4 regions of the Rhizobium sp. BR 315 genome follow, and region 1 is predicted to be linked to each of the others. Evidence: predicted binding sites of a transcription regulator. Region 1 holds the regulator's gene; each other region holds the start of a gene.

Region 1 (7,384 bases):
CCGGTCTTGGCGGCGGCCACCAGAAGATCGGTCTGGCGCGAGAGGAAAGCGGGGATCTGCAGGATATCGACCGTCTTGGCGACGACAGCGCACTGCTCTTCCGTGTGGATGTCGGTCAAAACAGGAAAGCCGTACTCCTTTTTCAGATCGGCAAAGACTTCCATGGATGTTTCAAGGCCAATGCCGCGCTTGCCAGAGAGCGACGTGCGGTTCGCCTTGTCATAGGACGACTTGTAAACAAGGCCGATGCCGAGATTCTCGCAGAGTTCCTTCAGGACGCCGGCAACCATGAACGCATGCTCGCGGCTTTCCATCTGGCAGGGACCGGCAATCAGGGAGAGCTTGGCGGTGTTGGAAAACAGAACCTTAGAAGCTCCTTCGCCGACGATCACTTCGGAATTCGTGCTCATGCTATCTCCTCGAAGGCGAACAACGCCCCCTGTTCGGGCGCCAGCCGTGCCAAAATACGATTGTTCTTACGCGTATATGTGACGCCGTTAGCAGCGAAATGCGACGATGTCACGGAAAGATCGCGCGTTTTGAAAAGGATTGCTCGCGCCCGCAAGCCCGGATCATGATCGCCGACCCGCAAATCGTAAAATGCTTCTATCCCTTGCGGCGTCAGAAGCTCGATATCGGCGTTGGCCGCCTTGATCGTCAGCCCGAAGGAGTGCTCAAAAATTCGGGGGTTGCCGACGACGTGCTCGAAGAAGCTGCGGAACGCGGCCGGCTTCGTTGCCGACATCGCTACCCGTGCAATGCCGGTCACGCCGTTCTCATGGCGCTCGAGCGCGCCGCGATCCGCCGGCAGCGGATTGATGCGCTGACAGCAGAAGGCCAGAAAATCCGGCGCTCGCAGATCGGCGGCAAAGGCCAGGCGAAAACCGGCCGTGGTTTGCGTTCCATCCGGCATCCTCATGGGCCGGGAGAAATCCAGCATCCGCCCCGCCGAGATCGTGGCAGCCCTGAAACGTTTGTCATCCACAGCAGCATCATCGGTACCGAAAACCACTGCCGAGAAACCATCCTCGCTGACACGGAAGCGATAGGCCTGATCGCGCGCGACGAAGACATTGCCATCGGCAATGCTCGTCTCGCATTGCTCTTGCGACGCCACACCCAGAGGTTCGAGATAGGTCTTGTCGGCAAAGAAGACGCAGGCATTCTCGGTGCCGAAAGGATGACGCGCGTCCGGAGCCACGGTAAAGCCGAGCTTACCGAGACGTTCACGCGCCAGAGCGATGTTGACGGTCGGCAGCACGAGATGATCCAGCGGGTGCGGCGATGAAATCATGGTTTCTCCTGTTTCCCTGCAGGTGCAGATTTGCGCCTATCCGTCGCCTAATTCAAGATGGAAGCAACGAGCACAAAGCAGGCGGCGTGAACGAAACGCAATCTCGGAAACGTGATTACTGATTCTCTTCCATAGCGGGCTTATCCGACGAAGTGTCGTACGCGTAGAGGCATCAGACGCACCCGCTGAACCAGGAAAGTCTTCGTGGCGGTACGGACGGCATTTCCTATATTTATCCGCAGGTTAGCGCAGACGTGACGTGCAAGTGTCTTCAGGCGATACATTCGACAGTGATAATTATTTAATTGCCCGAACAAGGCTTTACCGAAATTTAAGCACTTGCGGAACACATATGGAACATATAGTGTCCGTTCTGGATTTGTTTCACGACTTTTTCTTGATCTGGGGTTCCAAGACGATGTTGACGCGCAAGCAGCAGGAACTGCTTCTCTTCATTCACGAACGCATGAAGGAGTCCGGTGTTCCACCATCTTTCGACGAGATGAAGGATGCGCTGGATCTTGCATCGAAGTCCGGAATTCACCGGCTGATCACGGCGCTCGAGGAGCGCGGCTTCATCCGCCGACTGCCGAATCGCGCCAGGGCGCTTGAAGTCATCAAGCTGCCGGATGCCTATAATTCGAGTTTGCAGCAGCGACGCGGCTTTTCGCCGAGCGTCATCGAAGGCAGCCTTGGCAAGCCCCAGCCCGTTGCCCCGCCGGCTCCACCGAAAGTGGCAAATGACGATCACAATAGTGCGGTATCCGTGCCGGTCATGGGCCGCATCGCGGCAGGCGTTCCGATCTCGGCCATTCAGAACAATACGCATGATATAACCGTTCCCGCCGACATGCTTGGTGCAGGCGATCACTATGCTTTGGAAGTACGGGGCGATTCGATGATCGATGCCGGCATTTTCGATGGCGATACGGTCATTATCCGCAATTCGACGACTGCCAATCCGGGCGATATCGTCGTCGCTCTCGTCGACGATGAAGAGGCAACGCTGAAGCGCTTCCGTCGCAAAGGCGCCTCGATCGCTCTCGAAGCCGCCAATCCGGCCTACGAGACCCGTATCTTCGGGCCTGACCGGGTCAAGGTTCAGGGAAAGCTGGTCGGCCTTATTCGCCGTTATCACTAGCCGGTGATGGCCGCGATCCGATGGGAGCACCGAACGTTCCGGTGCGCCAATCGTAGGTCCGATGCCGGGTCCATGGGCGCTGAGGATTTTCGAATGCTGTGGAGACGATAGGGATGTCGCCGCGCAGGTCCATTTCGACTGATCCGCTTCGCCGCAACGTCGCGCCGGTAAAGAGCATCGCGCCTGAGCGGCAGCGGTCGAGACGCAGGCGTATCGCTGTCACGACGATATTGGCCGTATCGCAGGCCGGTGGCAGATAGGCTGCGTTTTCGATGGTGACCAGAATGGTCCCATTCTCAAGCATTGCAACGCACCATGCGCCTTTCTGGCAGGCGAAGCTCCCCTGCATCGTCTGATCGAGGGCCTCTCCCATTGCCTTGCGTACCGCCTTCTGTTCGTCCGCGCTTAATCGGCGACGGCGCTGCTTCTTGCTGATCTGAGGAAGCCGGCTATCGGCAGGAAGGATCGTTGGAGGCTGGTGCTCAGCTGCAACCAGTGCCTTCTGCCATTGCTCGAAAATAAAGGTCTGTGGTCTTTCACGATTAGTCGCCAATATCCCGTCCTGCCTGAGAGCAACCAAGGCACCGTCCTCGGAGATCATCAGATCAGGCTTCTGCACGCCGGAGCCGAATGCCGCCGCGCCAATCGTCGCAAGCAGCAAGACGAAGCCCAGATGGCGCAGCCTGGTTCGCAGCACACTCATGATCAGAAAGCCGGCGATGAACGTCGGCATCAGCCATGCCGGCTGGCGTCCGAACGTGATATCGCCGCCCCAGCCGGCAACTGTCTTGGCAACAAGGATGACGAGCTCCAGTCCCTCGCCGGTGACTTTCCAGAATGGCCCGTCGAGGCCGAAAGGCATGAGCAGCATGGCGACCATGCCGAATGGCATGACGATAAAGGAGACAATAGGCATGGCGGCAAGATTGGCGGCAAGGCCGTATGTCGCCAGTCGGTGAAAATACTCTATCGAGAAGATCGCGGTCGAAGCGCCACCGATGAACGAGGTCGATAATATGCCGCCGAAGAAACGCGAAACGAACAGCAGCGGACTCAGGAACTTCGACCGTGAAAGGATGCTTTCACGATGCCGCCTTCGTTTCCAGAGCGTGTAGCCCGACACCAGCGCCAGCGTTGCGGCATAGGACATCTGAAAGCTCGGCCCGAGCACCTGCGATGGTGAGAGAACGAGAATGACAATCGCAGAGAGCGCCACATTGCGGAGACTGATCGACGGCCGGTCGAGCAGGACCGCAACCAGCATGATCGCCATCATGATGAAAGCCCGCTCGGCCGACACGCCGAAGCCGGAAATTAGGTAATAGGCGGTCACTGTAACCAGCGCGCCGAAGGCAGCGATCTTCTTGGTTGGCCACGCCTGCACCAGACCTGGGAACAGGCTGAACAGGTATCGCAGGCCGACATAGAAGATGCCGGCCGAAAGCGCCATGTTCAGGCCGGAAATGGCGATGATGTGGGTCAGCCCGGCAACTCGCAGCGCCTCGGTCGTATCATCCGAAATCGCTCGTCTCTCATCGGTGACAAGTGCCGCCGCAAAGGCGCCGACATCACCAGGCAAGGTCCGTCTGATCCTGTCGCCTATGCTGTTGCGAAGGCCGGCAAGCCAGATATCCGCCTTATCCAGCAGCGAGTTTTCCGCAGCATCACCGCTCGGAGACAATAATGTCAGGGCGCCGTAGGCAAAGCCATTCGCACCGATGCCGTTAAAGTAGGAGCTGAATGCGAAATCGTTGAGGCGAGGCAGCGCAGGGCCTGCAGGCGGCGTCAGACGCGCCCTGCCCTGAATACGATCGCCGAGATTGAACGGTTCCGCCTGCTTGCGCACAAAGATCGTTACGCGTTCCGGCGGCCTGTGAACAGACGGCTTCTCCGTCGCCTCGACTTTGACGACGTATCTCCATCGACCGTTGTCGTAGGTTTCGCGTCTTTCGACCCGGCCGGTCACGGTCGTCGTCACCGCCGAATCGAGCATGATGGTCGATGCCCGCCAGCTCTCCAGCTGCGCCAAGGCCATGCCGAGACTTATCAGCATGCCGGCGAACAGCAGATGCCGAACCAGCTGGCCGGATTCCCGCCTGAAAAGAAAGCCACCCGTCAGCAGCAGAAACCCGACCAGGATAGTCTGCGGAGGCGGATCGCTGGCGAGCGTGAACCAGAAGATCGCACCCAGGCCCATATAGATCGGGGCGAACAGGATGGCGCGGCCGTGCGCCGCCTCCTCTTCGATAAGGCGTCCAATAACGACTCGTATATGATTGAGCGCCAGGTAGAGCCGCCCTGACAGGGGAGCATGGTCCTGTGTCCGCTCCCGTTGCTCAGCTTTGGCACGAAAGACGACTGTGGCGATGGCGCGGCGATGCCGCGATGGCAGAACAAGATCCTGGCCATCCTCCTGCTGCTCCGGTGCCTCCAAATTAGGCATTCGCCGCCTGCCCCACGCAAAACTACAGCTTTCGCGCGATTTTTGCCGTCACCGTTCGGTGAATTCAACCAAAATCATCGCGATCGTGGCCAAACGGAGCTGATTGCCCTTGGCAGAATGACCTATGGCCCTAGTGCAGTGCCCAAAAGTTGATACTGCAATGCACAATTCGGCATTGGGATAACTTGGCATTAGGCTCTGGATCATATAGCTAGTCGGTAGTCGCTTAACCTTTTGGCGCTTTTTATGGCGTCAATCCCGCCAAATCTTGGAGGATCAGCATGACGGAACAAAGCGCGAAACTAACTTGGGGCGAAAAGACGGTGGACTTGCCGGTCAAAACCGGAACCATCGGCCCGAGTGTCATTGATATTGGTGCCCTTTATAAGAACACCTCCACTTTCACATATGATCCTGGCTTCACCTCGACGGCGTCGTGCGAGTCCAGCATCACCTATATCGATGGCGACGAAGGCGTTCTCCTGCATCGCGGCTATCCGATCGACCAGCTGGCCGAACACGGCGATTTCCTCGAGGTCTGCTACCTGCTCCTTTACGGCGAACTGCCGACGGCAGCTCAGAAAAAGGACTTCGACTATCGGGTCGTGCACCACACCATGGTGCATGAGCAGATGTCGCGTTTCTTCACCGGTTTCCGCCGCGATGCGCATCCGATGGCGGTCATGTGCGGCTGCGTTGGCGCTCTGTCGGCCTTCTACCATGACTCGACCGATATCACCGATCCGCATCAGCGCATGGTCGCAAGCCTGCGCATGATCGCCAAGATGCCGACGCTCGCCGCCATGGCCTACAAGTACCATATCGGCCAGCCCTTCGTTTATCCGAAGAACGATCTCGACTACGCATCGAACTTCCTGCGCATGTGCTTTGCCGTTCCTTGCGAAGAATACGTGGTCAATCCGGTGCTCGCACGCGCCATGGACCGCATCTTCATCCTGCATGCCGACCACGAGCAAAATGCATCGACCTCGACGGTTCGCTTGGCCGGCTCGTCGGGTGCCAATCCGTTCGCCTGTATCGCAGCGGGCATTGCCTGCCTCTGGGGCCCGGCTCACGGCGGCGCCAACGAAGCTGCGCTCAACATGCTCAGCGAAATCGGCTCGGTCGACCGCATTCCGGAATACATTGCCCGCGCCAAGGACAAGAACGACCCGTTCCGTCTGATGGGCTTCGGTCACCGCGTTTACAAGAACTACGACCCGCGCGCCAAGATCATGCAGAAGACGGCGCACGAAGTTCTCGGCGAACTCGGCATCAAGGACGATCCGCTGCTCGACATCGCAATCGAGCTCGAGCGCATCGCACTGACCGATGAGTACTTCATCGAGAAGAAGCTCTATCCGAACGTCGACTTCTACTCCGGCATCACGCTGAAGGCTCTGGGCTTCCCCACGACCATGTTCACCGTTCTGTTCGCTCTCGCCCGCACCGTCGGCTGGATCGCTCAGTGGAACGAGATGATCGAGGATCCGCATCAGCGCATCGGCCGTCCGCGCCAGCTCTATACCGGCGCACCGCTGCGCGAATACGTTCCGGTTTCCAAGCGTTAAGCCTCGGAAATAACATTAGAAAAGCCGGTCAGAAATGACCGGCTTTTTTGTTGGACAAGACCTCAAGAACGATTGCCGCCGCCTTGTCGCCGGGCGGCTCCTCCGTCTGCATGCGCTGCCACACCAGATCGTAACCGGCAAGCATTGCCGCTTGCTCGGGAGTGTCGGTCGAAAGACGCTCCATGTATCGGGCAAGCAGGCCGGGCCGCAAGACATCATTGATGAGCTCGGGCAGGACGGCGTAGTCGGCAATGAGGTTCGGCAGGGCTGCCGTCCATACCTTGATGCGCGACATCACGAACTTGGCGAGCCACTCCGTCTTGTAAGTCGAAACGACCGGAACGCCGGCCAGACCCAACTCCAGGATCACCGTGCCTGATGCAGCCATTGCGGCATCAGCGAGGGCGAATGCTTGCCACTTTGCACGCTGGCCCACAAGAACTTCCGGCTTGGCACTCCAGCTCTCAAGCAGAGAACGCACCAGAGCCTCCTGCTTCGGCACAGTCGGTAGCAGATAGCGTACGTTATCGTTTCTCCGGCTAAGCTCTTCGGTAGCCCGCTCAAAAACAGGCAGAAGCTGGCGTATTTCCGAGCCACGCGAGCCGGGCAGGAGAAGGACGGTCTTCAGGTCGCTTCCCGCCTTTATATCGCGCAGTGCGCGCTGACGGCGTGTCTCGAGCAGATCGGCATCGACAGTCAGCCGATGGCCGACATAGGTCGTCGCCGGGCCGCCCAGCCGTTGCATGGCTTCCGGCTCGAACGGGAGCACCGCCAGCACATGATCGACATAGGCGAGCATTTTCTGCGCGCGATATTCCTTCCACGCCCATACACTAGGGCAGACGTAGTTGACGATCGGCAGATCAGGGAGCGCCTTGCGCACCCTTTTCGCCACGCGATGCGTGAAATCCGGGCTGTCGATAATGAGGAGAATG
Region 2 (7,384 bases), on a different contig from region 1:
CCAATCGCCAAATGCGCCGCGATGGGCTTTCCGTCTGGTGCGCGGCAGCCGTTGCGCGCTTGGTCATGGCCTGTTCCAGCGAAAGTGCGGCCTGAACGCGGGCATGGACGGTGTCCGGCGCCTGCCATTTCACTCCTTCGCGTGCGGAAAGACGCTTGACCATCACGGCATTCTCCATCTCGCCGGCACATTCCGGGCAAGTCGCAAGATGCGCCTCGAAACGCGCCGCGTTGGCGGCGTCCAGTTCGCCGTCGATGAAACCGTGCAACAGGTCAGCCCACTCGCCGTGATCATTGTGTTTCCCCTCGCTCATCGTGCCGCCCCCTCTTCGTCGAGGGTGCGCCAGGCCTCGCCGAAATCGCGGCGGGCGCGGGCAAGGCGCGACATGACGGTGCCGATCGGCGCATCGATGATGTCGGCGATCTCCTTATAAGAAAGGTCCTCGAGCTCACGCAGGACCAGGACTTCGCGCATGGCATCGGGCAGTGTGTTGATGACCTCACGCACCCGCTGCGTTTCCGACTTGCGGATGAATGCTGCCTCCGGCGTATCCTCCTCGGAAGCGGGATCGGATGACGGCGAGCCTTCATCCAAGTCCCTTTCGCCGGTCATCGGCTGTTCATAGCGGGTTTTGCGCCGCCCTTCCTGCAGCCAGGCATGATAACAGTTGCGGACGATGGTGAAGGTCCAGGCTCGAGCATCGCCATCGCGAAAGCCGCCAAAGCCACGATAGGCGCGCAGAAATGCCTCCTGTACGATATCTTGCGCCCCATCGGCGTCCCTGCTCAAGAAGCGTGCGAAATTATAGGCGGCATCCAGATGCGGGATGATGGTCTGCTGGAAGCGGCGCATGGTCTCATCGGGTGAGGAGATCGCGCGTTGCTGCGGCCCGGCATTTGCCGCCGGTTCTGCCACCGCCATCAGGACGGCATGATAGGCGGTTTTCGGCTGCGCAACGAAGGCTCGCAGCCGAGCCAGAAGCCGCGCCAGCCTGCGTATCGCGGTGGTTTGCGGCCAATTCCATGTCAATGAGTGGAGTTGGTCGCCAAGCGTCATCGAAGTCATAATTCGGGCGTCTGTCATCATGATCCCCGCAAAACGCCGATACCGACTGTAAGCCTCGGATACGGTGCATGCAATGTTGCCTGAGACGGTAGATCGCGCTCGAGCGGGTTTTATTCCCGATCGCACGCAAAAAATCGCAAACACCGAATGCGGATGGTCGCCGTTCTGCCGTCTCAATCAAGGCTTTCTAAAATAATTTCCATATATATCAATGGCTTGATAGAATTTTGGGCGCGGTGGGGAATAAGCGCCCATCGTTATCGATCTTCTTCCTCAGTGGATGGCCGCGATCTGAAGCGTCCTCCGCCTGGCTCAAAAGCCATAACCCTGAGGAGATATTGCGATGTTTGATATGACCCGCCGCGCCGTTCTCGGCACGGCCGCAGCGGCGGCAGCCTTCGGGCTGTCGTCAAAGCTCGAATTCATCCCGCAAGCCTTTGCCGCCACGCCGCTGGAGCCGACGGTCGGCTTCTACAAATACAAGGTCGGTTCGATCGAGGTCACGGCCATTTATGACGGCATCTGGCGCAAGCCGCATGATCCAGCCTTCATCAAGAATGCTTCGGTCGATGACACCAAGGAAGCGCTCTCCAAGGCCGGCCTGACGACGGATTTCATGCCTATTCCGCTCACGGTCGTCGTTCTCGACATCGGCGGACGGAAGATCATGATGGATGCCGGCTCGGGTGTCGGGCAATGGCAGACCAATGCCACGCATCTGCCGGCCAACATGGCCGCTGCCGGCATCGACTATAAGAAGATCGATACGATCATGATCTCGCATTTCCATCCGGACCACGTCTGGGGACTGATGGAAAAGGGAACGAATGCGGCTGTCTTCCCAAATGCCGAGCTGATCGTCAACGCAGCCGAATACAATTGGTGGACCGATCCCGGCCGCGTCGACAAGCTGGCGGAGGGACGCAAGGAAGCCGGCCGGCGTATCGCCTCCGTCTTCCCGACATGGAAGAACTGGAAGCTGGTCGACGATAGTGCAGAAGTCGCGCCCGGCGTGCACATGCTGGCCGCATACGGCCATACGCCTGGGCATTCGGTCTTCCTCATCGACGGCGGCAGCGAGCAGCTGATGGTCTCGGCCGACGTCATGTATGTGCCGGCGCTGCTTGCCCCCCATCCGGAATGGAAAGGCGCCTACGACCAGGACGGCCCGATGGCCGTCGCCACCCGCCGCAGACTGATCGATCGCATCATTGCCGACAAGATCAGGATTTGCGGCTCGCATTTTCCATTCCCAGGCTCCGGCACCTTCGTCAAGGACGGCAATGCCTACGGATTCACCCCCACCATCCAGGCCTGAGCGGCCAAAAAGAGGAGCAAATACCATGTTCAGGAATGCCATTTTCGGGATCGCCGGCCTTTGCGCCGTCACCATCCTCCCGGCCGCGACAGCAGGCATCGCGTTTGCCGTCGACAACATGGAATCGACCGACGCGCCTGACCTGACCTCGGTGCGTGCCAAGATCGATGCGAAGAACTATGCCGGCGCGCTTGCCGAGCTTCGCGACATCGCCGAAGAGCACCAGCAGGCCGACGTCTACAATCTGATGGGCTTCACCCTGCGCAAGACCGGGGACTTCAAGACGTCGCTGACCTACTACACCAAGGCGCTGGAACTGCAGCCCGATCACAAGGGCGCGCACGAATATCTCGGCGAACTTTATGTCGAGACCGGCAACATGCCCAAGGCACGCGAGCAGATGGCAGCGCTGACCAAGCTTTGCCCGTCAGGATGCGAAGAGCTTGAAGATCTGACCAAGGCGATTGCCGCCAAGGGTACCAACTAGCGCACGGCTTCAACCGATCCGGCGGCATTTCCATTCGATCAAGTCGTGGGAATGCTGCCGGGCCGGATTGGAAACCGCGCGGATTTTGACGGGAAGGAGAAAGGCCATGGAATTCGAAGAGGAGAGTGCCGTTCTTGTCAATATGGCCGACATGGCATTGCTGTTCGGCCGCGTGCTGCTGTCGCTGCTCTTCCTGGAGGAAGGCATCGAACTCGCCAGCAATTTCGACAATGCTTTGGAGGCCATGGCCAAGCTTGGCGTCACGGCCCCCATCGCGACTGCAACGATCGTGCTGCAGCTTGGCGCCGGCCTTGCCATTGCGCTCGGGCTGATGACCCGCTTGGCGGCATTTGGCCTCGGCCTATTCTGCCTGCTGACGGCGCTGCTCTTTCACACCAACTTCGCCAGTCACAATGAGTTGCTGCACTTCGAAAAGGATTTGGCGATCTCAGGCGGCATGTTCGCACTGATCGTCGCCGGCGCCGGCAAGCTGTCCCTGGACATGCTCATCCGGCGTCATTGGAAGACGAGGCTCGTGGCTTGAGCCCGTCGATCGCCCGGTGAGCCGCGGAAGTAAGATCGGCTCGCCGGATAGTTTGCCTGTCCTCGAAAGTCAGGACACTTTCTTAAAACTCGGAAGCGTCGCGAAGAGTTCCACCGATTTCAAACGCACCTCGATGTCGTGAACCGGCATCGAAATAATGACTTCATCTGCCTCGGTATCCTTGATGAATCGCGACAGCTTTGCCTCCGCCGTCGCAGGCGAGCCGACCACGGCGTAGCGCAGCGTATTTTCCACGTTCAGCTTTTCCATCGGCGTCCAGAAATCGTCCATGTCGCTGCGCGGGCGCGGGAAGGGGCCGCGCACATTGCGGCGCAGATTGACGAATTGCTGCTGTGCCGAGGTGAAGTGATACTGCGCCTCCTCATCGGTATCCGCCACTGCGCCCATGACGCCGACCATGACATAGGGCTTGTCGAGCGTCGCCGAAGGTGTGAAGCGCTCGCGATAGATGGCGACGGCGTCCAGCAGGGCTTCCGGCGCGAAATGCGAGGCGAAGGCATAAGGAAGGCCAAGCATGGCGGCGAGATGGGCGCTGTAGAGGCTGGAGCCTAGCAGCCAGATCGGTATGTTGGCGCCATGGCCGGGAACGGCGAGGATGACCTGGTTCTCGTCGGCGGGGCTGAAAAGATGCTGCAGCTCGACGATATCTTGAGGGAAGCTCTGCGCGCCGGCATCGATATTGCGGCGCAGAGCCTGCGCCGTGCGCATGTCGGTGCCGGGCGCGCGGCCGAGGCCAAGATCGACACGGCCGGGAAACAGGGCTTCCAGCGTGCCGAATTGCTCTGCAATGACGAGCGGCGAATGGTTCGGCAGCATGACGCCGCCCGAACCGATGCGGATGCGCGAGGTCGCAGCGCCGACATGGCCGATGACGACTGACGTCGCAGCGCTGGCGACGCCCGGCATGCCGTGATGCTCGGCGAGCCAGAACCTGTTGTAGCCCAGCTCTTCCGCCTTCTGCGCCATGCGCTTCGAGCTGTCGAAGGACTGGCGGATGGTGCTGCCTTCGGCAACAGGCGAAAGATCGAGGATGGAAAAGGGAACCATGGCAAGAAACCTGCGTGGTGGAAGGGAGGGTCGCTTCCACATGTAGGAGCGCCGCTCGCTCATTCCAAACCCCGTCGCCGCAATTTCGTCGCGATGTTTTCAGCGTGGTTCCAGCGATCCAATCTGTGTCTTGTTTTTGTTTTGTTCACATTTTGCTGGCACATCTTCAGCCTGAAAGATAGGTTGACCTATGCAGAATACGATTCGCATCATCGGCATCGATCCGGGCCTGCGGCGCACCGGTTGGGGTATCATCGATACGCTCGGCAACTCGCTCCGCTTCGTGGCGTCGGGAACCGTCACTTCGGATGGCGACATGGATCTTGCGTCCCGTCTCTGCCAGCTTCACGACGGCCTTGCCGAAGTCGTTCACAGCTATCAGCCGGATGAGGCCGCCGTCGAGCAGACCTTCGTCAACAAGGATGCGGTGGCGACCTTGAAGCTCGGCCAGGCACGCGGCGTCGTCATGCTGGTGCCGGCGCGGGCCGGCCTGCCGGTCTCGGAATATGCGCCGAATGCGGTCAAGAAGGCCGTCATCGGCGTCGGGCATGGTGAGAAGCAACAGATCCACATGATGCTGAAGATCCTGATGCCCAAGGTCGAATTCAAGGGCAACGACGCGGCCGACGCACTCGCCATTGCCATTTGCCACGCCCACAATCGCGGTGCCAACCGGCTGCGGCAGGCATCTTTGCTTGCTGCTGCCAAGGCATCGTAACCGCATTCATCCCATTCACTTAAAACCATCCCTGACGGACCTCACCCATGATCGGCAAGCTGAAAGGCACAATCGAAGAGATCGGCGAAGACTATGTGCTCGTGGACGTGCACGGCGTCTGCTATGTTGCCTATTGCTCGGCTCGGACACTATCGAAGCTCGGCTCCGTCGGTGAGGCGTGCACTCTCTTCATCGAGACCTATGTGCGTGAGGATCAGATCCGGCTTTTCGGCTTCATGACGGCGCTGGAACGCGAATGGTTCAACATCGTGCAGACGGTTCAAGGTGTGGGTGCGAAAGTGGCGCTGGCATTGTTGTCGACCCTGACGCCGGCCGAGCTTGCCAATGCGATCGCCTTGCAGGATCGCGCCGCCGTTTCGCGGGCGCCGGGCGTCGGCCCGAAGGTTGCCATGCGCATCGTGACGGAACTAAAGAACAAGGCGCCGGCCTTTGCCGGTGACGCGGCCAATATCGGGCTCAAGCAGGAGTTGGGGGAAGGGGTTGCCGCAGCACCCGTTGCCGACGCCGTATCGGCGCTCACCAATCTCGGCTATTCCCGGGATCAGGCCGCCAACGCCGTTGCCGCAGCGTTGAAGACGGCAGGCGAGGGTGCCGATAGCGCCAAGCTGATCCGTCTCGGCCTCAAGGAACTGTCGCGTTGAGGCTTTGCACCCTCCGCGTTCCTTACTATTGTCTCAAAATCGGGACATCGACTTGCGATGCTCTCTCGAGGAAGACTATTTTGAGCGCGGCAGAACTAATGCCGCCTTCGGCTTGAAAGCCGAGAAACGAATACCGGAAATGGAACCTCTGACATGAGTGAAGCCGCACGTCTGATATCGCCGGAAAAGCGGGGAGAAGATATCGATGCGACGCTCAGGCCGCAGTCTCTGGACGAATTTACCGGCCAGGCGGAAGCCCGCGCCAATCTGAAGGTCTTCATCGAAGCGGCCAAGGGGCGCGGCGAGGCGCTGGACCATGTGCTGTTCGTCGGACCGCCCGGCCTCGGCAAGACGACGCTCGCGCAGATCATGGCCAAGGAGCTCGGCGTCAATTTTCGCTCCACCTCCGGCCCGGTAATCGCCAAGGCGGGCGATCTTGCGGCGCTGCTCACCAATCTCGAAGAGCGCGACGTGCTCTTCATCGACGAGATCCATCGTCTCAATCCGGCCGTCGAGGAAATCCTCTATCCGGCGATGGAGGATTTCCAGCTCGATCTCATTATCGGCGAGGGGCCGGCGGCGCGTTCGGTGAAGATCGATCTTGCCAAGTTCACGCTGGTTGCCGCCACGACCCGCCTCGGGCTGCTGACGACGCCGTTGCGCGACCGCTTCGGCATTCCGGTCCGGCTGAGCTTCTATACCGTCGAGGAACTCGAACTGATCGTCCGGCGCGGTGCAAGGCTGATGGGTCTTGGTATGACCGATGAGGGCGCGCGCGAGATTGCGCGCCGGGCCCGTGGCACGCCGCGTATCGCCGGCCGGCTGCTGCGCCGCGTGCGCGATTTCGCCGAAGTGGCCAAGGTGGAGGCGGTGACGCGGGAGGTTGCCGACGAAGCGCTGACTCGGCTTCTCGTCGATAATGTCGGCTTCGATCAGCTCGACAAGCGCTATCTCAACATGATCGCGGTCAATTTCGGCGGCGGACCCGTCGGCATCGAGACCATTGCCGCAGGCTTGTCCGAGCCGCGCGATGCGATCGAAGACATTATCGAGCCCTATATGATCCAGCAGGGTTTCATTCAGCGCACGCCTCGCGGCCGTGTCTTGACCGCGATTGCCTGGAAACATCTCGGCATGCAGCCGCCCAAGGACCTGGAGGCCGCCCAGTTCGGGTTGTTCCAGGAGGGAGATTGAATTGCTTGGCCGTCGCGCCTTTCTGAAGCTTTTCGGCGGCAGCCTATTCGGTTTGATGGCACTCGGCGGCTATGCCTTCGGATATGAGCCCGTCATCCGCCTGGAGGTGACCCGCTATGCCCTGACGCCGCCGGGATGGGCGCCGGGGCTGAAGCTTCGCATCGTGGCGCTTGCCGATTTTCATGCCTGCGAACCGTGGATGTCGGCCGAGCGCATGGGCTCGATCTGCGCCCATGCCAACGAGCTCGGCGGCGATATCATCGTCCTGCTCGGCGATTATACATCGGGAACCGATCTCATCACCGGCAAGGTCGGTCATCGCGCGTGG
Region 3 (7,384 bases), on a different contig from region 1:
CGGCGAACGGTCATTCGCCGCGGCCGCATCGTCGTGCGCGATGGCGTGCCAGGCGATACGCTTCCACATGTCGGCTAGCAAGCACGACAATCACACCATGGTCTTGCCCTCGACGGGGCAGGTGGTTCCGGCGAGCCAAGATTTTGTGAGATTGCTGAAGCAATGGCAGTTCTTGCCTCTTCCGATGCGTGAAATTCCTGCCTCGCTGCATCCTTGGATATCAAAGTTCAGGACGATTATGGCTCCCAATTCCATTGATAAGAAACCGAGAACTGCTGTCTCCAAATCCGATGCGGTCTATCGCACCTTGAAACGGGCGATCCTCGACCAGACGCTGGCGGCGGGGACGAAGCTTCCCGAGGATTCGATCGGCGATCGGCTCGGCGTAAGCCGCACAATCGTCCGTCAGGCGCTCGCCCGACTTAACGGCGAAGGCCTGATCGAGCTGCGCCCGCACAAGGGTGCCTGCGTCGCGCAGCCGAGCCTCGAAGACGGTCGCAACATCCTGGCTGTGCGCCGCGTCTTGGAGGCGATGGTGGTGGAGACGCTGATCGGCAGACTGACGCCGCAGCAGATCCGGCGGCTCGAAGCTCATGTCGATGCGGAGGACAATGCAAGGGTCAACAACGCTTCCACCTCGATCCAGCTCTCCGGCGAGTTTCACATTCTGCTCGCAACGCTGACAGAGAACGACGTGCTCCTGCGCTATGTCACCGAGCTCGTTTCGCGCTCGTCGCTTATTCTCTCGCTCTATGGCCGCCCGCATTCCCCGGATTGCGCCGTCTCCGAGCACCGGGAGCTTATCGCGGCTCTCGCCCTGGCCGACCGCGACAAGGCGCGCAGCCTGATGACCGATCACATCGAAGCCATCACCACGCGCGCCTTGTTGAAGGCCGCGCCGGAGAAGGATTTTCCCGACTTGTTGACTGCATATGCCAGGGAAGAAGGCCTATAGGAACGAGGTCCCCGCAGAGGTCAAAACATCCCGCCATCGGCCGGAAATTTCGCCCTTGCAATGCGGCTGCTTGCATCGAAGCGCTTCATTCTGTTCCACGGCAGGTTTTTCGCTTCTGGTGGCCGCCCCTCAGATACCGAGATCGAGCTGGGGCTGTGGTTGACCATTGTCGGCCTCTTCGTTCGTCAGGGATGACAGCGTGACGCCGAGCAGGCGTACGGGTCGCTTGAACGGGTAGACGGTTGCCAGAAGCGCCGATGCCGTCTCGAGAACTTCGCCGGCGTCGGCGACCGGAAAGGGGCCTGTCCGGCTGCGCGTCGCCTGGGTGAAGTCCGAATATTTGATCTTTACCGTCACCGTCTTGGTACCGATGCCGCCGGTCTCGCAGTAGCGCCAGACCTTCTCTACAAGCGGTCTCAACTCCGCCGTCGCCAGCGCGAGATCGTCGATATCCTCGACAAATGTATCCTCCGCGCCCACGGATTTCCGGATCCGATCGGCTTTGACCTGGCGTTCGTCGATGCCGCGCGCGACGCCGTAGAAATACGGTCCCGATTTTCCGAAATGTTCCTGCAGGAAGGCGAGGGACTTCGACTTCAGATCGAGCCCGGTCTCGATGCCGTACTTGCGCATACGCTCGGCCGTTGCAGGCCCGACACCATGGAATTTCTTGACGGGAAGCGTTTCGACGAAGGCTGGGCCGTTCTTCGGCGTGATCACCGCTTGGCCGTTGGGCTTGTTCAGGTCGCTGGCCATCTTGGCGAGGAATTTGTTGTAGGAGATGCCGGCGGAGGCATTGAGCCCGGTGATCTGCTTGATCCTGGCGCGGATCTCCAGCGCGATCTCAGTGGCGATCTCCATGCCTTTGAGGTTCTGCGTGACGTCCAGGTAGGCCTCGTCGAGCGATAGCGGCTCGATCAACGGCGTATATTCGGCGAAGATTTCGCGTATCTGCTGCGACACCGCCCTGTAGACGTCGAAGCGCGGCGGCACGAAGATCAGGTCGGGGCATTTCCGTTTCGCCGTCACCGATGGCATGGCCGAATGAACGCCGAAGGCGCGGGCCTCGTAGCTTGCGGCCGCCACCACGCCACGCGCCGCGGAGCCTCCGACCGCAAGCGGCTTGCCGCGCAGTTCGGGATTGTCTCGCTGTTCGACCGATGCATAGAAGGCATCCATGTCGACATGGATGATCTTCCGGACGGGGCTCGAGCTCATATCGTTCATGGCGATCTCAGTCATCAAACTGCATGTTCAACACGGCCTTTAATCACCGACAACGAAACAAATGCAGAACATATCATCATTGACGGTGAGATCAAACCGGCTCTGCGTCTTGCTGGCGGAAGCCTGGACAAATCACCTGACGCAACGCATGCGGCAGATGCCATCTTGCGATGCGTTCGGGGCTTCCTATCTCTTGTTAGTCCCCGCCACGGAGCCTCGATATGGGCCATTTCTCGACCGACCAGCTTCCCGACCTGCATATGGAGATCCTCCCGCCGGAGCGCGTCGAGGAATCCTGCACGGACGCCAAGGCATGCCTTTGCTGTCGAAGGATGCGCTCGGCGGCGAGAATGGATGATGACGGCTGCGGCATATGTGACGAGTGCCTGGCACCATGATGATGAGCGACACACGGGACCCGTTGGCCGACGAATTCCCGGAATTCGGACATGCTCTTGCCCGGCTACCCGACGGTTACATGGAGGGGCGCCCCTGGAGCGCGACTGTGAAGCGGTCGGCCGACGGCAAGCGGATCTGGCTCTATGGTGAGGAGCTCGGCGGGACCGACATAGTCAGCTTCAATCTCTATGTGCTTTCAGGCGCAAAGCCCGCCCTCAAGCCCTGCGAAATGTCATCATCGAAGGTCGTTGATTTCGTGCTGGGTTTCAGGCCCACTTCGGTTCGCAGATCATAGGGCTCACCATGCGCCGACGAGCGAATTGCCGGCGAGGGGGATGCTTCTGAGTTTCCCATGCTGATCTTTGGCAGATATCGAAGGCTGCATCTGTTTCGGAGATTTTCGGAACCAGTTGGAGGCGATGCCGGCGAGGTCGCCGATTACTGCGTGTTTGTGCCAGTCTGCGAAACGTCGAGCCATCGCCGCCGGTTCGGACTGATAGAAGAAATCGCCTGAACTGCTGAGATCATTGATGGATGGCGCCATCGCTGCAAGCGGGCGCTGGAACATCTTCGGCGCTATTCGGAGCTCTCGCGCGGCTTCGGAAAAGGCTGGGGCCATGAAATCGATCGCCCAGCCGTCAGCTTCCACCCAGCAATGAAAATTGTCGCCGGCACCGGTCACATAACCGTCTTCGCGGTGGTCGGCAAACAGCAGAACTGCCCCTCCGAGATTGTATGCCGCAAGACCGCCTTTGGGCGTGGCTTTGATCTTGTAGTGCTGCTCGAGAATGAAGGCGCCGAATGTTGAGAAGTACATGCTGGCGAGGGCGGGATTGCTATTTTCGTTGACGACCAGGCTATTGATGACCCGATAGATCCGATGGTAGTCGCTTTGCTTGATCAACATGGTCGTTCACCTGTTCATTCTATGGCTTTCAGCCACCACTAGGCGACGACGCCATTGATGTAAACGCATAGCACGGCACAGTAGCCTTAGCCGGTGATCGACTTTCTCATCGCCATAGATTTTCCGATGCGGGTCGTGTCTTGGGATCTCGCTCACTATCGTGCTTCAAGCGCATTGATCATTAAATTGTGGAGGGAGGCCGGCCGCCGCCGCAATACGCACATGTTCCCCGTTAGGATCTCTATGCTTCAGCGAATCGCCAAGGTCTCAATTTTGGGGCCGCAGGCGATTCCGCTTGAGAGTGTCTTGATCCAATGGAGTTCTTCATGACCGACATCCGCACGCCCATATCTGGGGTGATCCCCAAGATTTCCATCGTGGGCGTTGGCGGCGGTGGCGGCAACGCTATCAACAATATGATTGCCGAAAAGCTCCAAGGCGTCGAATTCATCGCGGCCAATACGGATGCTCAGGCGCTCGCGACATCGAAAGCGACCAGGCGCATTCAACTTGGGGCGCAGGTAACGGAAGGCCTTGGCGCCGGCTCTTTGCCGGATATCGGCCGGGCGGCCGCCGAGGAAACCATCGACGAGATCATGGATCATCTTCACGGAACGCACATGTGCTTCATCACTGCCGGAATGGGTGGCGGAACGGGGACAGGCGCCGCTCCGGTCATAGCGAAGGTCGCACGGCAGGCAGGGATTTTGACGGTCGGCGTTGTCACCAAGCCCTTTACCTTCGAAGGCAACCGCCGCATGCGCACCGCCGATGAAGGTATCGAGCGGCTCCGCGAAAGTGCGGATACCGTCATCGTCATTCCCAATCAGAACTTGTTTCGCATTGCAGATGCGACAACCACCTTCGCCAATGCTTTCGTGACGGCGGACAGGGTCCTCTATGCCGGCGTGAGCTGCATCACGGATCTGATCGTCAAGGAAGGCCTCATCAACCTCGATTTTGCCGACGTCAAAACCGTCATGCGTGGAATGGGTCGCGCAATGATGGGAACGGGCGAGGCGTCAGGACCGGGCCGCGCCTTGAAAGCGGCAGAGGCTGCCGTTGCCAACCCGCTTCTGGATGACATGAGCATGAAGGGCGCGCGAGGCGTGCTGATTTCCATTTCCGGCGGCACGGACATGACGCTGTTTGAGGTGGACGAGGCCGCAAGCCGCATAAGGGATGAAGTTCTCGCTGATGCCGATATTGTTGTCGGAGCGATCTTCGACAGAAACCTCGATGGGGTTTTCCGGGTGTCGGTCGTTGCAACCGGTTTGGATGGTGTCGCAGCACCCGCTAGCCAGCCTGAGCGGGTCGGCGTGGACTGGCAGTAACGGATACTCCCAGCGATCGGTATGTGGCGGATCAATTCCATCTCACCGCCCCGCAAACTGACGGCCGATCGCTGATGTGGCGCCCAATGCGATGTTGGGCTTCTCCGTTTGACGATAAACGTTTCAACGCGATCAGGATGCATTCACCGAGCCTTTTCGGCCGCGCTCGCAACTCCCCCCGATTATGCCCCGTTCGGTTGAGCAGCTCGCAGCTGACCGATGACACGGTCGGCCATCGCTACGCATCGCGCTCCGTCGAACGGGAACAGTGAAGAGAATGCTCCCACCAACTGCTTTTTGATCGCAACTCGCATCATCTTGCGTGCGCGGTGTAACCGCGTCTTGGCTGTTGCAGGCTTGATGCCGAGATACGACGCAGCTTCCTCAGTGCTCATCCCCTCGACGTCCCGCAGCACGAAGATCACGCGGAATTCGTCGGGCAGGCCATCGACTGCCCGCTCGAGCAGACGGCGGGCCTCGCCGCGGGAGAGCTCGGTCTCGGGGTCAGCGACCGAGAACGGGGTCGGAAATTGCAGCAGCTCGCCCCGTCCTGATTCTACAGTCATGTCGATCTCCTCCAAACCGACGCTTGGCCGGTGGCGTCGTACGCGTCCGAGCGCCTCGTTGAGCGCGATCCGGGTGAGCCAGGTGGAAAGTTCTGCCTCATCGCGAAATGCGTCGAGATGGGTGAAGGCGTGCACATAGGTCGCCTGGACAATGTCCTCCGCTTCCGCGTCGTCCCGGACGATGGCACGGGCCGATCGAAACAGGCGACGGTTGTGTCGCTGCACAAGGACACGTATGGCCATCTCGTCGCCCGTCCTGGCATGGACGACGAGATCGGCATCGGGTAGCGCTGCCAAGTCCGGCTTGTGCCTCGATGCCGCGGTGGGAATGGCAACCATGATCACTCCAGCATAATTCCGTGCATCCACCGCCCAGCTTATGGCTGGACATCAAGCGTGCCGGTCATCATCGGGTGAAAGCGGCAATAGAAATCCACTTTTCCCGCTTGTTTGACCGTCATGCTTTTTTGCGACTTCGGCGGCAGGTCGATGTCAAAGCTCTTGTCGCGCGCGGTCGCGCTATGGCGGAATATATCATCATTACGCCAGGTGATCACGTCGCCGACATGCGACGGCGGCACCGTGCCGAATTGCAAATGGGCGATGATGATTTCGTGATTGGCGGCCACCGCGATTGCGGGGCCTCCAACCACGAACCCTGCGAATACCAACGCCGCAAGGATGCGAAACGGAGAGCGCATGGCGAGCCTACTTGACCATCGATGCAAGGTGCTCGGCATGCGTCTGATGCTCCTTGAAGAGCTTCAGACCCGTCTGCAGCAGCGATTTCAGTTCGCCATTCTGAGCCGAGGGGATCAGCAGTGTCTCAAGCGCGCCGTTGACCTGCTTGTGATAGGCCACCTCGTTATCGACATAGGCTTTGTCGAAGGCTGCGCCATGAAGCTTGGCGAGCTTCGCCAGCTCCGCCTTGGCGGCAGACGACAGCGATTTGCTGGTGTCGTTGTCTTCGGGCTTGACTTTCAATTTCTTGAGGAGGGCAAGTGCCTGTTGGTTCACGGCCGTGTGGTCGCGCTCCATTGTCTCAGCGAATTGCCGAACCTCGGCGTTCTTGCTCATCTTGAGAGCCTGCTTGGCGGCGGCGACGTCGATCTCGCCAGCCGTGTAGGCGATATGCGCGATCTGCGGATCCGTCGGCTTGTCGGCGGCGAATGCCGCGGTCCCAAGTGCCGCAGCCATCGCGGTTGCCGTGAGAAGTCTCTTGAACATGTTGGTCTCCTATCCTCCAAGGCGGAACTCCAGACGCCTTCGGCATCTGAAACAGCCGTTAGATGCGGTTCCTGGCAAAAGGTTCCCGAGAATCTTTTCTTGCTGGGCATTGGCGCCCGCAATCAGTGGAAACCCTACAATTATTGTAGGCGGAGCAGGCCGCTACTCCATTTGGCCGATGGCCCGACACGGTTTGCCGAATTGAGACAAAGGATGGACGGCCCTAAAACTCGGGTATGAAGAAGCCCCAGATCGCCTTGGTTCAGAAACTCCCAATGATCGCCGGCTTTCTGGCGGCCATGGCGCCGCTGCGCCGCTGGGTGTTTCACATGATTGTGCCCGGACCGATCTCGGCGATGGAACCAAGCAGATGCGTCAGTTGATATACGTTCGCCAATACTGCGGTGCTGTCTGTTCCGTCTTCGACGTCGTCAGTCCGCGGGCCGTCCTCCCAGCGCCGGCGATTGTGCGGACATCCTTCGCAAGGCATTGGTCGCCACCGTCGTCTCTCGAGCCTTGGGCCTTTCATCCTCCTCCTTAGAGCCTTGCCCAACCCCGCAGGAATTTTAGTGCTCGGTCGGACAAGTCGCTCCTTGCATCATGAACGGAGCTTAAACTCATCAGATACCGCCGAAACCAGTCGGCCTCTTCGGACATGGATTTCAGCAGGCCTCAGGTGAGTTCTTCGATGACGGCGCAGGTCATCTTATCGGTTTGCGATTTTGTCCCGACCCAATTCAGGCCCCCATTGCTTGCTCGATCTCCGCAG
Region 4 (7,384 bases), on a different contig from region 1:
ACATCTGTCCGCAAATCTGAGCGAGGGCTGACTATGGCTGGTATCAAGAATGTTGCGGTCCAGATGGACCATGTCCGGGGCATCAACATTGCGGGCGACTCGACTTTCGCCATGAGCCTCGAGGCGCAGAACCGCGGCTACAAGCTCTTTCACTACACGCCGGAGCGGCTGAGCATGCGCGACGGCAAGGTCTATGCCTCCGTCGAGCCGATGATCCTGCGCGACGTCAAGGGCGATCACTTCGAGCTCGGCGAGCCTGAGCGCGTCGATCTTTCGACCATGGACGTCGTGCTGTTGCGTCAGGACCCGCCCTTCGACATGGCCTATATCACCTCGACGCATCTGCTCGAGCGCATCCACCCGAAGACGCTCGTCGTCAACGATCCGGCTTGGGTTCGCAACTCGCCGGAAAAGATCTTTGTCACCGAATTTGCCGATCTCATGCCGAAGACGCTGATCACCCGCGATCCCGGCGAAATCCGCCGCTTCCGCGATGAGATGGGCGATATCATCCTGAAGCCGCTCTACGGCAATGGCGGCGCCGGCGTCTTCCACTCGACGCGTGACGACCGCAATCTGTCCTCTCTGCTGGAAATGTTCGGCCAGCTCTTCCGCGAGCCTTTCATCGCCCAGCAATATCTGCCCGACGTGCGCAAGGGTGACAAGCGCATCCTGCTCGTCGATGGCGAGGCCGTCGGCGCGATCAACCGCGTGCCGGCCGAGCATGATGCCCGCTCCAACATGCATGTCGGCGGCCGTGCCGAGGCGACCGAGCTCACGGCGCGCGAAAAGGAAATCTGCGCCCGCATCGGCCCGGCCCTGAAGGAGCGCGGTTTCCTGCTCGTCGGCATCGATGTCATCGGTGATTACATGACCGAGATCAACGTCACCTCGCCAACGGGGCTGCGCGAAGTGAAGCGCTTCGGCGGCGCCGATATCGCCAGCCTGCTCTGGGACGCGATCGAATCCAAGCGGGTCTAAATCCTCTCGCTGTAACCCGACCTATATCGCGATGCCCATCCGCCGGCAGGTCAGGATCACCGCTGACTGCCCGGTGGTGCTGTCGTTGGCGATGACGATGGGTACAAAGCCGAAAAGCGGCTTTACGTTGACCATCATGCCGACGTAAGGCCGCTTGTTCGCGATGCCGCCATAGCCACCCATGGCGGTGATCGTGCCGCAAACGCTGACATAACCCTTGCTGTCCTTGGAAGCCGCCATCGGCCCGAAGAGCAGGACGCTCTCATAGGGGAGCCGTTCGCGCCAACCCTTTTCCACCGCAGCGGTTTCCTTGGTGCTCAATTGATAAGGAGTGCCCTTTTCCAGATTGTCCCCACCATCTATTGACTGGCAGCCGGCCAGAACGGTGCCCATCGGAAGGGATAGCGATATCGCAAGTCTCATAATTTGCCCCCGATTGTAGAAATCACTCCTTTGTTCTTTTATTGTTCTTGTTTCATTTCATTTTCTCTGTCACGTTGCAACCCATGGTCTGTTATGAAAGATTGATAGCGGTAAACGCGTTGGATGAGGGCGGGGGATGGTAGCGCGCGTCAGCACGGTGGCGTTTCAGGGCATTGAGGGCGGACCCGTCGAAGTGCAGGTGATGATCGCGCCGGGCAAGGTGCTGATGCATATCGTCGGCCTGCCCGACAAAGCAGTGGCGGAAAGCCGCGAACGGGTCCAGGCAGCGCTCCACGCCTCCGGTCTCGCCTTGCCGCCGAAGAAGGTCACGGTCAATCTCGCGCCGGCAGACTTGCCCAAGGAGGGCAGCCACTTCGACCTTGCCATCGCGCTCGGTCTGATGGCGGCACTCGGCGCGATCCCGGCTGATGCCCTGTCGTCCTATACTGTCATCGGCGAACTCAATCTCGACGGCACGATCGCACCCGTTGCCGGCGCTCTTCCGGCGGCGATCGCGGCCAACGCCATGGGCAAGGGGCTGATCTGCCCTGCCGAAAGCGGGCCAGAAGCCGCATGGGCAGGCAAGGAGATCGATATTCTGGCGCCCCGCAGCCTGATCGCACTTGCCAACCATTTCCGTGGCACGCAGGTCCTGTCGCGGCCGGAACCATCAGTCCGCGCCGGTGCTGCCAATCTGCCGGATCTGGCCGATATCAAAGGGCAGGAAAGCGCCAAGCGGGCTTTGGAAGTGGCGGCGGCCGGTGGGCACAATCTGCTTTTCGTCGGGCCTCCCGGCTCCGGCAAGTCGATGCTGGCCTCGCGCCTGCCGTCGATCCTGCCGCCCTTGTCGACGAACGAGCTGCTGGAAGTGTCGATGATCCATTCGATCGCCGGCCAGCTTTCCGGTGGCAAGCTCTCCGATCGGCGGCCCTATCGCGCGCCGCATCACTCGGCCACCATGGCAGCCCTTGTCGGCGGCGGTCTGCGCGCCAGACCGGGTGAGGCGTCGCTCGCCCATCACGGCATTCTTTTCCTCGATGAGTTGCCGGAGTTTTCGCCGCAGGCGCTCGATGCGCTTCGCCAGCCGCTGGAAACCGGCGAGTGCGTCATCGCCAGGGCAAACCACCGCGTCTCCTATCCTGCCGGCATCCAGCTCGTGGCGGCGATGAACCCCTGCCGCTGCGGCATGGCCGGCGAGCCGGGCCATACCTGTGCGCGCGGGCCACGTTGCGCGTCCGATTATCAGGGCCGCATTTCCGGTCCGCTGTTGGATCGCATCGACATCCGTATCGACGTGCCGGCGGTATCCGCTGCCGACCTGATCCGACCGGCGGCCGCCGAAAAGAGCGCCGACGTCGCGCTCCGCGTCGCCCGCGCCCGTGAACGGCAGCGCGAGCGTTTCGAAAGGGCAGGCTCGAAGGAGATTACTACGAACGCCCGCTGCTCGACCGCCATGATCGAAACCATCGCCGAGCCGGATGCCGCCGGCCTGCAATTGCTGCGCGATGCGGCCGAGAAGATGAAATTCTCGGCACGCGGCTATCATCGCATCCTCAAGGTCGCACGCACCCTCGCCGATCTCGACGACAAGCCGACAGTCGGGCGTATCCATCTGGCGGAAGCCATCTCCTACCGCATTGCCGGCGAGCGGTTGACTGCGCACGCGTGAAAATCCGAAGAGACGGATATAAGAAAGGGCGCCGTAGCGCCCTTTTCCAGATCAACCCGATAAGGCGATATCTCAGCCGCCAAGTCCTTCGAACAGCGCTGTCGAGAGATAGCGCTCGGCGAAGGACGGGATGATGACCACGATGGTCTTGTCTTCGTTTTCGGGGCGCTGGCCGACCTTGATGGCTGCCGTCAGCGCAGCACCCGAGGAAATGCCGACCGGCACGCCTTCGAGCTTTGCGACCAGCCGCGCCAGCTGAAAGGCCTCGTCATTGGTGACGGTCACCACCTCGTCATAGACGTGGGTGTCGAGGATCTTTGGTGCAAAGCCGGCGCCTATGCCCTGGATCTTGTGCGGGCCGGGATTGCCGCCCGACAGAACCGGCGAATCCGCCGGCTCGACGGCAATGACCTTGACGTCGGGCTTGCGCGCCTTCAGCACCTGACCGACGCCGGTGATCGTGCCGCCGGTGCCGATGCCGGACACGAAGATATCGACCTTGCCCTCGGTGTCGTTCCAGATTTCCTCGGCCGTCGTCTTGCGATGGATTTCCGGATTGGCCGGATTTTCGAACTGCTGCGGGATGATGGCATCAGGCAGCGTCGAGGCCAGTTCTTCGGCCTTGGCGATCGCGCCCTTCATGCCCTTCGGGCCTTCGGTCAGCACCAGCTCGGCGCCGAGCAGCGCCAGCATCTTGCGGCGCTCGATCGACATGGTTTCCGGCATGGTCAGGATCAGCTTGTAACCCTTGGCAGCAGCGGCGAAGGCAAGCGCGATACCGGTATTGCCCGAAGTCGGCTCGATCAGCACGGTCCTGCCGGGCGCGATCTTGCCCTGGGCTTCCAGGCTTTCGATCATCGCGACGCCGATGCGGTCCTTCACGGAAGCGATGGGATTGAAAAATTCAAGCTTTGCCAGGAGGTTGGCCTTGACGCCCTTTTCCTTTGCCAGCTTGTCGAGACGAATGATCGGGGTATCGCCGATGGTCTCGGTGATCGAGGCATAAACGCGGCCGCGGCCTGGTTTGCGGGTGTCGGACATGGGTATCTCCCTCTATGTGAATTATGGGGTGACAATAGGATCAAACGCCGGCGGAAACTAGAGTGCGCACGCGCCCCAGGCTCGCTGCCCGTGAGAAAAGAATCTCTCGATAGGCTTCTTCATAGAAGGTTTTTTCAGGCTGCGCGAGCGGCGATGAAGGCGGCCGTGCCGGCGAGAATGCTGGCGGCGACCCTGTTCAATATCTGCAGGGCTCTCGGCTTCTTGAGAAAGATGCGGGCTCGCGAGGCAAGCAGCATATAGGGCACGAGAACGATCAGCAGTACGACGAAGGTTGCCGCAAGCAATATGGCATACTCGTGCGGGCCGATGTGGTTGATGTCGATCAGCGTCGGCACCAGCGCGATATAGAAGAGCATGGCCTTCGGATTGCCGAGCGTCACCAGCAGGCCCGAGAGAAAGGACATACCGGCACCGTTGGATTTTTTCGCCGCGATATCGGCTGCCAGCAGGCCCGCGGTCCAGAGTTTCCAGGCGATATAGCCGAGATAAAGAGCGCCGGCGATCTTGATAACGATAAAGACCTCGGTAAAGGCCTGCGCCACGACCGCAAGGCCGAGGATGACCGCCGTCAGGTAGATCGTGTCGCCGAGCACGAGGCCGAGGCCCATGAAGAAGGTCTCGCGGAAGCCGGAGCCGAGCGCGCGCGCCACGATCGCCGTAACGCCCGGACCGGGGATGGCGGCTGCGATGAAGAGAGCGCCGCAATAAGCGAGCAGGGCCGCGAGCGTCATGAGGGTTTCCTCCACAGATGGTGGTGTCTCTATCGCACCACCTTTGCGTTTTCAAGCGATTGCGCCGGCGCTGCGAACATATTACCAAGGGGGTAAGGTGCGTCGAAACCGCTTTGCCCAAGGATATCATGTCTTCTGCATTGCTCCTGATCGATCTACAGAATTCCATCCTGACCGGTCTCGGCGCCCCGGATCGTCAGCCGGCCATTGACACCGTGCTGGAGACGGTCGTGACCAAGCTCGCAACGCTGAAGCGCAACGCACGCGCCGCCGGCATTCCAGCCTTCATCGTCCAGCATGACGGCACGGTGGGGCACCGCCTGGCAAAGCGCAGCGAAGGCTGGCAGCTGCGTCGGGAAATCGCGCCCGAGGCGGGTGATGTCGTAGTGCATAAGACGAGCTCAGATTCCTTCTTCGAAACCGATCTTGAGGCGAAGCTGCGTGCCCGCGGCATCACCCGTCTTTTCATCGGCGGCTGCATGACGCAATTCTGTGTCGACACGACAGCCCGTCGTGCCGTTTCGCTCGGTTTCGACGTCTCGCTGATCTCCAATGGCCACACTACGGCTGACATGGGCAAGCTGACCTTCGAAGAGATTGTCACCCATCACAATATGCTGCTTGACGGCTTCGATGCCGGGCCGCATGAAATCAAGCTGATTGCATCCACCGAAATTCTCTTCTGAAGTCTTCTTCCGCCCCGGAGGCCCCGATGCCGCATCTGACCAGCATGATCGCCTTTGCCCTGATCGCTCTGGGCATGGTGCTGACACCCGGGCCGAACATGATCTATCTGGTGTCGCGATCGATCTCGCAGGGTCCTGCGGCCGGGTTGATCTCGCTCGGCGGCGTCGCCTGCGGCTTCGTCTTCTATATGCTCTCCGCCGCCCTCGGCATCACCGCCTTTGTCCTCGCGGTGCCCTTCGCCTATGACGCGTTGCGGCTGGCGGGTGCCGCCTACCTTGCCTGGCTGGCCTGGAATGCACTGAAGCCCGGTGGCCGTTCCGCCTTTCAGGTGCGCGAGCTGCCGAAGGATAGCAAGCGCCGGCTCTTCTCCATGGGGCTGGTCACCAGCCTGCTCAATCCGAAGGTCGCGGTTCTCTATCTTTCGCTGCTGCCGCAGTTCATCGATCCGGCCGCCGGCAGCGTCTTCGCGCAATCCGTCATTTTCGGCTTCATCCATATCGCCGTCAGCCTGACCTTTAATGCCATCTTCGCGCTGACGGCGGGCTCCGTTGCGCAGTTCTTCGTGCGCCGCCCGTCCTTCGCACTGGTGCAGCGCTGGCTGATGGGCACGGTGCTGGCCGGGCTCGCCCTCCGTATGGCTTTCGAGGCGCAGCGCTAATGTCGAAACTTTCGCTACCACTCGCTGCCGGTCTGCTGGCACTTGCATCGGTATTGAGTTCCTCTCCGATTGCTTCGGCTGCGGAGACGGGCGCGCGGACGATCGTCTTTATGCGCCATGGCGAGAAGCCGGAAACAGGCCTCGGCCAGCTCAGCTGCCAGGGTCTCAACCGGGCGCTGGCCCTGCCGTCGGTGCTGGCAAAGCTCTTCGGCAAGCCCGCGGCGATCTTTGCGCCGAATCCATCCAAGCGGAAGAAAGATTCCGGCGTTTCCTACGATTACATCCGCCCGCTGGCGACCATCGAGCCGACCGCGATCGCGCTCGGCATGCCTGTCGATACCAGCTTCGGCTATGATGATATCGATGATCTGAAAGCCGAACTCAAGAAGCCTGGCTATGCCGGCAAGCTGGTCTTAGTCGCCTGGGAGCACAAGAAGATCGTCGATCTTGCCCGCGAGTTGATGAGCGATAATGGCGGCGATGAAAAAGCGGTGCCGAAATGGAACGGCGAGGATTTTGACAGCCTCTATGTCCTGCGCATCGGTGGGAGCAAGGCCGGACCAGGTGCGACGTTCGAAAAGATGGCGGAAGGTCTCGATGGTCGCCCTGAAACCTGTCCGACTCCGGCTAAATAGGCTTTAGAACACTGGCCGCATGAAGCTGCGCTCGTAGCTGACGATGCAGCGTGTTTCCTCGCCATAAGCAAATGCGGCGCGGCATTCCGCGTCCTCGGCCATTTTCTTCCGATAGTCTTCATAGGCCGCAAGGCTCGGAAAGCTGAAGAGCGCCAGCGCGATGTTGTTGGCGCCTTCATGCGGCAGGAAATAGCCGTGATGCTTGCCGCCCAGCCGGTTGACCAGCGGGATCCAAAGTTTGGCATAATGCTCAAACTCGGCAAGCTTGTAGGGGTCGATGACATAGCGCAGGTAGCAGGTGATCATTTGGCGGCCTCCTTGGAGAGATGAGCGTTTCTATGCCAGGGCAGGGGGATCGTCCAGCCGAGATTCATGCCGGCCGCAGCGCCTAGAATGATGATGGCACCGACGATCTGCGCGACGCCGAGCACATGGCCGAAGGCGAGGCGATCGACCACGATGGCGGCGATCGGATAGACGAAGGACAGCGCGCCGGTGAGATGCGTCGGCAGCTTCTGAATGGCGCCATAGAGCAGCA

Evidence for each region. Region 1 encodes LexA, which represses DNA repair genes until DNA is damaged. Its sites were predicted from a motif close to TGTTCNNNNTGTGTTCNG; they were not measured.
Region 2: the regulator LexA is predicted to act here: its motif matches at 4,614-4,631, upstream of ruvC (crossover junction endodeoxyribonuclease RuvC).
Region 3: the regulator LexA is predicted to act here: its motif matches at 2,236-2,253, upstream of dinB (DNA polymerase IV).
Region 4: the regulator LexA is predicted to act here: its motif matches at 1,436-1,453, upstream of QD409_RS05475 (YifB family Mg chelatase-like AAA ATPase).

Annotation. Positions count from the first base shown of each region.
Region 1 is NZ_JARWKZ010000004.1:108,898-116,281, forward strand. It holds gene kdsA (3-deoxy-8-phosphooctulonate synthase) at 1-410, opposite strand, end outside; gene QD409_RS06590 (VOC family protein) at 407-1,294, opposite strand; gene lexA (transcriptional repressor LexA) at 1,713-2,435, shown strand; gene QD409_RS06600 (ComEC/Rec2 family competence protein) at 2,416-4,878, opposite strand; gene gltA (citrate synthase) at 5,160-6,449, shown strand; gene lpxB (lipid-A-disaccharide synthase) at 6,478-7,384, opposite strand, start outside.
Region 2 is NZ_JARWKZ010000013.1:44,315-51,698, reverse strand. It holds gene QD409_RS15440 (anti-sigma factor family protein) at 1-313, opposite strand, end outside; gene QD409_RS15435 (sigma-70 family RNA polymerase sigma factor) at 310-1,065, opposite strand; gene QD409_RS15430 (MBL fold metallo-hydrolase) at 1,409-2,383, shown strand; gene QD409_RS15425 (tetratricopeptide repeat protein) at 2,409-2,870, shown strand; gene QD409_RS15420 (DoxX family protein) at 2,977-3,414, shown strand; gene QD409_RS15415 (LLM class flavin-dependent oxidoreductase) at 3,484-4,482, opposite strand; gene ruvC (crossover junction endodeoxyribonuclease RuvC) at 4,673-5,200, shown strand; gene ruvA (Holliday junction branch migration protein RuvA) at 5,248-5,862, shown strand; gene ruvB (Holliday junction branch migration DNA helicase RuvB) at 6,016-7,056, shown strand; gene QD409_RS15395 (metallophosphoesterase) at 7,058-7,384, shown strand, end outside.
Region 3 is NZ_JARWKZ010000063.1:12,720-20,103, forward strand. It holds gene QD409_RS31310 (amidohydrolase) at 1-78, shown strand, start outside; gene QD409_RS31315 (GntR family transcriptional regulator) at 239-955, shown strand; gene dinB (DNA polymerase IV) at 1,085-2,182, opposite strand; gene QD409_RS31325 (hypothetical protein) at 2,565-2,876, shown strand; gene QD409_RS31330 (DUF2026 family protein) at 2,880-3,488, opposite strand; gene ftsZ (cell division protein FtsZ) at 3,815-4,822, shown strand; gene QD409_RS31340 (RNA polymerase sigma factor) at 5,005-5,727, opposite strand; gene QD409_RS31345 (amicyanin) at 5,766-6,089, opposite strand; gene QD409_RS31350 (DUF4142 domain-containing protein) at 6,097-6,615, opposite strand.
Region 4 is NZ_JARWKZ010000003.1:236,257-243,640, forward strand. It holds gene gshB (glutathione synthase) at 34-981, shown strand; gene QD409_RS05470 (hypothetical protein) at 1,003-1,404, opposite strand; gene QD409_RS05475 (YifB family Mg chelatase-like AAA ATPase) at 1,541-3,073, shown strand; gene cysK (cysteine synthase A) at 3,146-4,114, opposite strand; gene QD409_RS05485 (LysE family translocator) at 4,249-4,866, opposite strand; gene QD409_RS05490 (cysteine hydrolase family protein) at 4,995-5,552, shown strand; gene QD409_RS05495 (LysE family translocator) at 5,579-6,211, shown strand; gene QD409_RS05500 (hypothetical protein) at 6,211-6,846, shown strand; gene QD409_RS05505 (NIPSNAP family protein) at 6,850-7,152, opposite strand; gene QD409_RS05510 (DMT family transporter) at 7,149-7,384, opposite strand, start outside.